DNA from 2 places in the Sphingomonas sp. DMC8 genome. Region 2 is predicted to be linked to the other one. Evidence: predicted binding sites of a transcription regulator. Region 2 holds the regulator's gene; the other holds the start of a gene.
The links. The regulator LexA, encoded in region 2, represses DNA repair genes until DNA is damaged. The targets are predictions, from matches to a motif close to GTTCCNCNCTTGTTCT.
Positions count from the first base shown of each region.

Region 1: ACT53K_RS01430 (ribonucleoside-diphosphate reductase subunit alpha) is a predicted target of LexA. The motif match lies at 2,913-2,928, and genes of this name have one in related genera.

Region 1 is NZ_JBQUYV010000001.1:290,095-295,400, reverse strand. It holds gene ACT53K_RS01440 (amidase) at 1-1,548, opposite strand, end outside; gene ACT53K_RS01435 (AraC family transcriptional regulator) at 1,686-2,573, shown strand; gene ACT53K_RS01430 (ribonucleoside-diphosphate reductase subunit alpha) at 3,006-4,898, shown strand; gene ACT53K_RS01425 (endonuclease domain-containing protein) at 5,059-5,306, shown strand, end outside.
Region 2 is NZ_JBQUYV010000002.1:511,201-516,506, reverse strand. It holds gene ACT53K_RS06420 (PilZ domain-containing protein) at 1-940, shown strand, start outside; gene ACT53K_RS06415 (molybdopterin molybdotransferase MoeA) at 981-2,165, shown strand; gene lexA (transcriptional repressor LexA) at 2,223-2,897, shown strand; gene bla (subclass B3 metallo-beta-lactamase) at 2,927-3,787, opposite strand; gene ACT53K_RS06400 (ComEC/Rec2 family competence protein) at 3,784-5,306, opposite strand, start outside.

The DNA.
Region 1 (5,306 bases), on a different contig from region 2:
GATGGTCGCGCGATAGGCCGGCGCGACGCGGGCCTTGCTCGCCTGCTCATAGGCATAGCCGGCGCGCAGCAACAGGCCGTCCGAATAGGCCGTGCCGATGAAGGACAGGCCGGCGGGCAGCCCCTGTACCAGCCCCATCGGCACGGTGAGGTGCGGATAGCCGGACACGGCGGGAAGCTCGCTGGCCGACGGGCCGGTGAACTGGTCGCCATGTGCCGGGTCGCTGAGCCAGGGCGTGCCATAGGTGGGGGTGACGAGAATCTGGGCCTCCGCGGCCTTCAGCATCGCGTCGATCCCCTCGGGCCCGGCCAGATGCTGCGATTTCGCCCGGGCGGCCCTGTATTCGGGATCGTCGAGGCCCTTGGTCGCTTCCGCCTTCAGGAAGGTTTCCTGCCCGAAGAACGGCATTTCGGCATCCTTGTGCGCCGTGTCGAACGCGATCACGTCGGCCAGCGTGCGCACCTTCACGGCGGGCGGCGTGGTGGCGAGATAGGCGGCGAGGTCGGCCTTGAGTTCGGTGTGGAGCACCAGGCTCTCCGCCTCGCCCAACCCGGCGAGCTTCGGCATCTTTACTTCCACCAGCACGGCACCGGCCGCGCGGAGTTCGTCCAGCGCCTTGTCGAACCGGGCGGCGAGTGCGTCTTCCATGTCGGGCCGCCAATAGCCGACCCGCATGCCCTTCAGCGCATCGGCGCGAAGGCCGGTGGCGTAGTTCTGGCGATAGGCGTTCGCGCCCTTGGTCGCGGGATCGGCGGGGTCTTCGCCGACCATCGCCGAGAAGAGCAACGCCACATCGGCAACGCTGCGCCCCATCGGGCCGGGCGTGTCCTGGCTGTGGCTGATCGGCACGACATGGGTACGGCTGACCAGCCCGAGCGTGGGCTTGAGGCCTACCAGTCCGTTCATTGCCGACGGGCAGACGACCGAGCCGTCGGTTTCCGTCCCCACCGCCAGCGCGGCGAGGCTCGCCGCCACCGCCGCACCCGACCCGCTGGACGAACCGCAGGATGAACGATCGAGCGCATAGGGGTTACGCACCAGCCCGCCGACGGCACTCCACCCGCTCATCGACCGGTCGGAGCGGATGTTCGCCCATTCGCTCAGGTTGGTCTTGCCCAGGATAACCGCCCCGCCCGCGCGCAATTGCGCCACCAGCGGCGCATCGCGGCCGGTGCGGTTATCCTTCAGCGCCAGGCTGCCGGCGGTGGTGGGCAGCTCCTTGGTCTCGATATTGTCCTTGATCAGCACGGGGATGCCGTCGAGCGGCCCCAGCGTCTTGCCGGCCTTGCGCCGCGCGTCGCTGGCGCGGGCCTGGGCCAGCGCATCGGGGCTGACGGCGATCACCGAGCGGAGCGTCGGCCCCTTGCGGTCGATCGCTTCGATGCGGGCGAGATAGGCGGCGGTAATCGCCGCGCTGCTCGTCTTGCCGGCCGCGAGATCGACCCAAAGCCGCGTCGCGGGGGCTTCCTCCACCTGCGCCGCGCGCTGCGCCCAGGCCGGACCCGACGCTGCCGCCGCCACCGTTATCGCCAAACCCCAAAGCCGCATCGCCGCCCCCTTTTGCTGTCGTGGCGGCCAGCCTAACATTGCCCAATCGCGGTGCAATCCTGCCTGCGCGGACATTCCGCAAGATCAGTCGGGCAGGCGCGGCGGCGGGGCGGTAGCAGGGCGGCGCCACGGAGGAAATGATGCAGCCAACACCGCTCGAACGCTACCATGACCGGATGCAGCGGGTGCTCGACCATATCGACGCGCACCCGGATGCTGATCTGGACCTGGAGACACTGGCGCGCGTCGCGGCGTTTTCGAAGCATCATTTCCACCGCCAGTTCAGCGCCTTGTTCGGCCTGTCGGTGCATCGCTACGTCCAGCTCGTGCGGATGAAGCGAGCGTCGTATCGCCTTGCCTATCGGCAGGACGAGGCGATCACCGGAATCGCGTTTGACGCCGGCTACGAAGCGCCCGAGGCCTTTGCCCGGGCCTTTCGCCAGCGCTTCGGGCAGGCGCCGTCGCAGTTCCGCGCCGCGCCGGACTGGCAGCCATGGCATGCGGCCCTCGCGCCGCTCACCCAAGCCAGGAGCCAGACCATGCAGACCCGATTCACCTTGGACGACGTGACGATCCTCGACGTTCCAGCCACGCCGGTTGCGTTCATGACCCATCGCGGCGACCCCGCGCATCTGGGGGAGACGATCCGCCGATTCATCGCGTGGCGCAAGTCGACCGGCCATCGCCCGCCGGCAAGCGCCACCTACACCATCTTCCACACCGACCCGCGCACGACGCCACCCGAGGACTATCGCCTCGACCTGTGCGCCGGCGCCGCGCATCCGGTGGCGGACCCGGCGCAGGGCATCGAGCCGGGCCTGATTCCGGCCGGGCGCTGCGCGATGCTGCGCGTGGTGGGTCAGGCCGACAATCTCGAGCCGGCGGCGCTGTTCCTATACCGCAACTGGCTGCCGGAAAGCGGCGAGGAACCGGGCGACTTTCCGCTCTATGCCCGTCGCGTGACCTTCTTTCCCGACGTTGCCGAGCATGAAGCGGTGACGGAGCTGTATCTGCCGCTCCAATAGCGCCCATGGTGCAGCTTGCGCGGGGCCGACCACAAGCGGTTGTGCCCCGCGCGATTCATCCCCGTAAATTTATTTGCAGTTCCACGTTCGTTCCCTTGCCTTTTGTGAAGGTAAGGAAAGTCCGTGCGTCGCGCCTGGTAACCGGTTTCGGCTGTGCCACGAACCGAGTCATTTCAGCGACGAACCGTTGCATTCAGAAGTCATTTACTGTCTTGTGCCCGGACTCGGATTGGCACAATCTGTAGTGGTTGCACTGGGGAGCACGCTCAAGCACTGGTAGACCTTGGTTCGCATAGCCATATGCGAGGCGGGACTGTTCGTGCCGGCGGCCGGGAATGCGTACACTTTTTGTTCTTACGCAAACCGGACAGTGCTACCATCGGGTACACCCCCCGAGTCGTACAGCGTAGGGCATCACAGGGGCTTGCAGGCATGGAATTCAGGGACACCGAAACGAGCGTGAACGACACCGCCACCATTGAAGCCGCGCCTGCCGTGCGCAAGGAACTGGACAGCAAGGCCGTTGCGCCCCGACCCTATCCGGTCGAGGTCGATCATGCCCGCGACGCACTGCTCACCGATTTCGGCAAGGAAACGCTGCGCGACCGCTATCTCCTGCCCGGCGAAAGCTATCAGGATCTGTTCGTCCGCGTCGCCTCTGCCTATGCCGACGATGCCGCGCACGCCCAGCGGCTCTATGACTATATCTCGAAGCTGTGGTTCATGCCGGCCACCCCGGTGCTGTCGAACGGCGGCACGGGCCGCGGCCTGCCGATCAGCTGCTACCTCAATTCAGTGCCCGACAGCCTGGACGGCATCGTCCAGACCTGGAACGAGAATGTCTGGCTCGCCTCACGCGGCGGCGGCATCGGCACCTATTGGGGCAGCGTACGCGGGATCGGCGAGCCGGTGGGCCTGAATGGCAAGACCAGCGGCATCATTCCGTTCGTCCGCGTGATGGATTCGCTGACGCTCGCGATTTCGCAGGGCTCGCTGCGCCGCGGTTCGGCCGCCTGCTATCTCGACATCTCGCATCCCGAAATCGAGGAGTTCCTCGAAATCCGCAAACCCTCGGGCGACTTCAACCGCAAGGCGCTGAACCTGCACCACGGCGTGCTGATCCCGGACGCCTTCATGGAAGCCGTGCGCGACGGCGCCGAATGGGAGCTGAAGAGCCCGAAGGACGGGTCGGTCCGCGGCAAGGTCGATGCGCGCGCGCTGTTCCAGAAGCTGGTCGAAACCCGGCTGGCGACGGGCGAGCCGTACATCGTGTTCTCGGATCACGTGAACTCGACGATGCCCAAGCATCATCGCGATCTGGGCCTGAAGGTCTCGACCTCGAACCTCTGCTCGGAAATCACGCTGCCGACCGGCCGCGACCATCTGGGCAACGACCGCACCGCCGTGTGCTGCCTGTCCTCGCTCAACCTGGAAACCTGGGACGAGTGGAGCAAGGACAAGCGCTTCGTGGAAGACGTGATGCGCTTCCTCGACAACGTCCTGACCGACTATATCGCGCGCGCGCCCGACGAAATGGCCCGCGCCCGCTATTCGGCGGAGCGCGAGCGTTCGGTCGGCTTGGGCGTGATGGGCTTCCACAGCTTCCTGCAGGCGCACGGGCTACCGTTCGAAGGCGCGATGGCGAAGAGCTGGAACCTGCGTATCTTCAAGCACATCAGCGCACAGGTGAACGAAGCGTCGATGGCGCTGGCGGTCGAACGCGGCCCCTGCCCCGATGCGGCGGACATGGGCGTGATGGAGCGTTTCAGCTGCAAGATGGCGATCGCGCCGACCGCGTCGATCTCGATCATCTGCGGCGGCACCAGCGCCTGCATCGAGCCGATCCCGGCGAACATCTACACCCACAAGACGCTGAGCGGCTCCTTCTCGGTCAAGAACCCGTATCTGGAGAAGCTGCTCAAGGATAAGTCGAAGAATTCCGACGCGGTATGGAATTCGATCCTCGAGCAGGGCGGCTCGGTCCAGCATCTCGACTTCCTGACGCAGGAAGAAAAGGATGTGTACAAGACCAGCTTCGAGATCGACCAGCGCTGGATCCTCGAACTGGCGGGCGACCGCGCGCCGTTCATCGACCAGGCGCAGTCGCTCAACCTGTTCATCCCGGCGGACGTGGAAAAGTGGGACCTGCTGATGCTCCACTATCGGGCGTGGGAGCTGGGCATCAAGTCGCTCTACTATCTCCGCTCCAAGTCGGTGCAGCGCGCCGGCTTCGCAGGCGGCGTCGAGGCCGACAACACGATCGAAAAGCCGAAGTTCGATCTGGGCGAGACGACCGACTACGACGAATGCCTGGCGTGCCAGTGATCTAGGCGATGGTGGCGGCGGTGATACACCCTCACCCTCCCGCCGCTTCGCGGCTCCTTCCCTCTCCCAAGGGGAGAGGGACCGTGGAGCGGCGCAAAACCCCCTCTCCCTTTGGGAGAGGGGAGGGGCCCGCGCGCGCCAGCGCGTGGGAGGGGTGAGGATGATGCGCCTCTACCAAGACCAACCCGCCGGTACGGTAGACCAGCTCCGCGCGCTCCGGCGCATGCCCACCGATGCCGAAAAGCGCCTCCGCCGCGCTCTGCGGGAAGGGCTGCCCGGCCAAAAGTGGCGCTTCCAGGCGCCTATCGGCCCCTATCGGGTCGATTTTCTCTGTTTCTCGGAACGTCTCGTGATCGAAGTCGATGGCGGCCAGCATGCGGAGGCTGCGGAATATGACGCCATCCGCAC
Region 2 (5,306 bases):
TACGTCCGATACAATCTTCAGTCTGGGCGGCGAGCGCCCCTATCCTCCCACGAACGATCCCTCCGCCGGCGCAAGTGATTCGCCCGCGTTGGATTGCGGCACCTTGTCGGTGGACGATGCCCGCCAGAACTGCGCGATCCGCTGGCTGAGCGCAGCCGGCGCGGTACTGCGCCTCGCCGATGCCGTAGCCGACGAGGCGGCGGCAGTACTCGATCTGGCGAACGGCCTGCGCCTGCCCGGCCATATCGCCTGGTCGCACGGCGGCGAAGCTGGGCTGATCTTCGATACGCCGATCGACGTGGTGGCGATGCTCGCCCGCAATCTCGCCAATCTTCCGGCCGAACGCCGGCTGCTGCCGCGTATCGAGCTGCGCCAGACCGTAGGCATCGTCAGCGGCGACCGCGCGGTGCTGGTTTCCACGCGCAACATCTCGCAGGGCGGCGTCGGCGTGGAGGGCAGGTTCTCGCTGGCCGAGGACGACGCGGTCCAGCTCATCTTCGACGGACTGCGGCCCATGGCCGGGCATGTCCGCTGGGTGCGCGACGCGAGCGCGGGCATCGCCTTTGCCGAGGAACTGGGCTGGCAGACCTTGCTTCCGTGGTTGCGGGAGCTGCAATCGCTGGCGGGTGCGAGCGCGCACGCCGACGGCGAACTGCTGATCCCCGACAAGGGGGCGATCCGCCTGGACGCCGCGGCGCGCGTGCGCGAAGGCGTCCGCTGGTGGAATGTCCGGGTGCGGGCACTGACCCAATATCTGGTCGAATTCGAGGCGCGACATGCCTTTGCCTCGGGCGCGCAGCTATGGATTGCCCTGCCAGGCATCGGCGGCGGCCCCGCCCGCGTCGTCGAAACCGGCCAGAACCGCGCGCTGTGCGAATTCCGCCTGCCGCTGCGGCCCGACGATTTGCGCAGCGTGTCCGGCGGCAACCGGGCAGGCTGAAACGCTTGCACGCCCCCGCGTGCCGGGCCAAGGCACTGGCATGACGCCGCTTCTTCCCATCGCCGAGGCTCAGGCGCGCCTGCTGGCGCTGGGCACGCCCGCCGCCGTGGAGCAGGTGCCGATCGCGGAAGCGGCCGGGCGGTGGCTCGCCGGGGATGTGGTCGCGCTGCGGACCCAGCCCTCGGCCGATCTCTCGGCGATGGACGGCTATGCCCTGCGGTTTGCCGATCTGCCGGGGCCGCTTCGGGTTATCGGCGAAAGCGCTGCGGGACGCGGCTTTGCCGGCAGCATCGGGCCGGGGGAAGCCGTGCGGATATTCACCGGTGCGCCGCTTCCTGCCGGGGCCGACACCGTGCTGGTGCAGGAAGAGGCTGCGCGCGAGGGCGACCGTCTGCTGCTGGCCGGCGAAGGCCCCGCCGCGCGCGGCCGGAACGTGCGCAGGCGTGGGCTGGATTTCTCGGAAGGCGAACGGCTGATCGCCGCGGGGGAGCGCGTGACGGCGGCACGGCTAGCGCTCGCTGCGGCGGCAGGCCACGCGACCTTGCCGGTACGCGCGCCCGTGCGGGTAGCGATCGCCTCGACCGGCGACGAGCTGGTAGCGCCGGGCGAACCGGTCGGCCCGGCGCAAATGCCCGAATCGAACCGGGCGATGCTCGCCGCCTTGCTGGCCGACCTGCCAGTGACGATCATCGACCTGGGTATTCTTCCCGATGACGTCGCGCAGCTCACGCGCAGCTTCGCCAGCGTCGATGCCGATATTCTCGTCACCACCGGCGGCGCCTCGGTCGGCGACCATGATCTCGTCCGGCCCGCGCTGGAAGCGGCCGGCGCCGTCATCGATTTCTGGCGAATCGCGCTGCGCCCGGGCAAGCCGATGATGGCGGGCCGTCGCGGCACGACTGCCGTGGTGGGGCTGCCGGGCAATCCGGTATCGGTGTTCGTCACCGCGCTGCTATTCGTGCGGCCGCTCATCGCGCATATTGCCGGCGCGGCGGATCCTTTTCCGCATACGCGCCCCGCCCTGCTAGGCGAAGACCTGCCCGCCAATGGCGACCGCACCGATTATCTACGTGCCGTACTGGTCGACGGGCGGGTATTTGCCTCCACGATCCAGGACAGCTCGATGCTGCGGACACTGGCCCGCAGCAATTGCCTGATCGTCCGCGAACCCGGTGCGGGCCCCGCAAAAACAGGCGACTCCCTGGAAATCCTCGACATCGCTTGACACGCGCCCGGAACATTGCATAAACGTTCCCAGTCTGTTCTAGACCCGGAGGATTGGATGCTCACGCGCAAGCAGCACGAGCTGATCTGCTTCATCGCCGATCGCCTGAACGAAACGGGCGTATCGCCCTCGTTCGAGGAGATGAAGGAGGCGCTGGACCTTAAGTCCAAGTCAGGTGTGCACCGCCTGATCAGCGCACTGGAGGAACGCGAGTTCATCCGTCGCCTGCCGAACCGCGCGCGCGCCCTCGAAGTGCTGCGCATGCCGGAGCGGGGTGAGCGCAAGCCCGCGCCCAAGCCGAAGGTCAGCGCGCCCGCCGCACCGGCGGCCACCGTGCCTGCGCCGGCGAACGACGTGGTGGAAATTCCGCTGCACGGCCGTATCGCCGCCGGTACCCCGATCGAGGCGCTCGAAGGCTCGACCATGCTGCCGGTTCCCGCCGCGCTGCTCGGTTCGGGTGAACATTATGCGCTGGAAGTCGCGGGCGACTCGATGGTCGAAGCCGGTATCCTCGATGGCGACTATGCGCTGATCCGCCGGACCGAAACCGCCCGCGAGGGCGAGATCGTTGTCGCATTGATCGACGATGCGGAGGCGACGCTCAAATATTTCCGCAAGGAAGGATCGATGGTCCGCCTCGATCCCGCCAACCGCGACTATTCCCCGCAGCGCTACCGCCCCGACCAGATTCGCGTGCAGGGGCGCCTGGCTGGATTGTTGCGGCGATACTGACGAGCGGGCGGGACGCTGGGCAGCGATCGTCACTTTTTCGGGGTCGATCGCTGCAGTTCCGCCTCAAAGTCCGTCTGGGCAGCCTCGACGCGGCGGTGTAATTCGCCGGGATCGACAAAAGCCTCCGGATTTCCGGCGAGCAGTTTTGCGCGTTTTGCGTCGAAATCGAACTGCGACGGGTGATAGCTCAGAAAAACGTCCGCTTGCATCGCGCCGAGCTTGGCAAAGGTGGCGCGGAAATCGGCCGGTGCAGCGTCATAGCCATGCCCGGGCGTCAGTGGCTGGTCGGCAACGGTGAGGCTGCAGGCGAACAATACCGTCAGACTGTCGCCGCCCGAGGGGACTTCCAGCGTGAAGCTGGTGCACCCTTTGGTGTGACCGGGCGTGAGGTGCGCTACCAGCGTGTTGGTGCCCAGGCGAATTTCCTGCCCGTCGGCAAGAACGCCGTCGACTTTCACGGGTGGCGCAGTGATGGAAATGTCGGGGCGATAGTCCGATCGACCAAGCTCCAGCGCCGGTACCTCGGCAGCGCTTGCCAGCAACCGCGCGCCAGTCCTGCGCTTCAGCTCGGCGAGGCCGCCCGCATGGTCCCAATGCGCGTGGTTGATCAGCAAAATCTTCACGTCGCTCAGTTTGAAGCCGAGCTTCTCGATGTTCGCAGCGATCAGCGGCGCGCTTTCGGGCATGCCGCCATCGATAAGGATATGCCCCTGCGGGCTCGTGATGAGATAGGCAGCGATGCCCGCGGTGCCCACATAATGGACATTGCCCAGAATACGGAAGGGCGCCACGGGCTGATTCCATTCGGCCCGTGTCTTCGCCCAGTCGGTCTGCGCCGCGGCCGCAGGTGCAACGGTCAGCGCGATTGCGAGCATCATCTTGCGGATCATCGTCTTTCCACTCCTTTCCCCGCGAATGGCGGCTGCACCGTCGGCGGGTCAAGCCAGGGTTGTCTTCCCTCCCCGCGAACGGTCCGAACGGTGCCGTCGGCAAGGCGGATCGCGACCCCGCCGCTTTGGGCCAGCGTGGTGCGGTCGAGCCGCAGCCAGCGCGGATGGCACGCGCGCGGCAGCCTGCGTTCGCTGATTACCAGATCGCTCGTTCCGCATAGCGCGACCATGTCGGCCCAGCGCAGCGGATAGGCGCTGCGCGTAGCGGCGATGCGCCAACGCCGACCGCCGCGCGTCAGATCTACGACGCAGGCATCCTGGCTGCACCGCGCCTCAGGACGGCCATCGAGCAGGTCGAGCCCGGCTTCTTCCACCCCTGCATTCTCCCCCAGCGCCGCGCGCGTGAAGTCGCCGGTGCGGTCCCGCAATAGCGCGAGCCGCCCGTCGGCCGTGCGCACGGCAACATGGCGGCCGTCGCCGGTTACCAGCAGATCAGGCGCCGGTGTCAGCAGCGCCCACAAGGCTCCCAGTAAAATTGCCGCGAAACCGGCGATCCGCACCCTTGTGCGCCACAAGCCCAGCCACAAGCCGCCGGCCACGATCAGGGCGAAGGCGCCTGTCGGCATCGCGGGCAATGCCGCCACTGCGCCGGGCGCGTCGCCAACGGCATGGGCGAGCCACAACAGCAAGTCGAGCGCCCGCGCGGTCAGCCACCACAAAGGGGCCCCCAGCCCCGCGAGGTCGAGCAGCAAAGCGCCTGCCTCCAGCGGCATCACGACAAAAGTGGTGAGCGGTATGGCGATGATATTGGCGACCGCACCGTACAGACCGGCCTTGTGAAAATGGAACAAGCCTATCGGCATCAGCACCAGTTCGACGAGCAAGCCGGTCAGCAAGAGCGATACGCCCGCCCGCGCCGTGGCAGCGACGCGCGATTCTTCCCGCGCTTCGAACCAGCCGCGCATATGCGGGCTTTCGTGCAGCGCGATGATCGCCGCCACCGCAGCGAAACTCAGCTGAAAGCTGGGACCAGCCAGCGCCTCCGGCCAGCAGCACAGCACCACCACCGCCCCTGCCGCGACCAGGCGCAGCGTCACTGCCTCGCGCCCCAGGGTGAGCGCCGCGAGCACGAGCAGCGATGCGACGCAGGATCGTATTGTCGGCACCTGTCCGCCGGTCAGCCAGGTATAGCCGATCGCAGCAACCGCACCCGCCCCCGCTGCGATCAGCGGCAATCGCACGCGGAGCGCCAGCCACGGACTGAGCGCGAGCAGTCGAAGGACCAGCAACATGGCCGCACCGGTTGCAGCGGTGACATGCAAACCGCTGACCGAAAGCAGATGCGCCAGGCCGGCCCGGCGCATCGCATCCGAATCGGACTGCGTGATGGCGCCTTCGTCCCCGGTTGCGAGCGCACTGGCGATGCCGCCCGCGCTCCCCGGCAGCCGCGCCTGAATATGCGCCGTGAGTGCCGCGCGCAGATCCGCCGCCGCGCCTGCAGCTGGCCGCTCGACCTTGA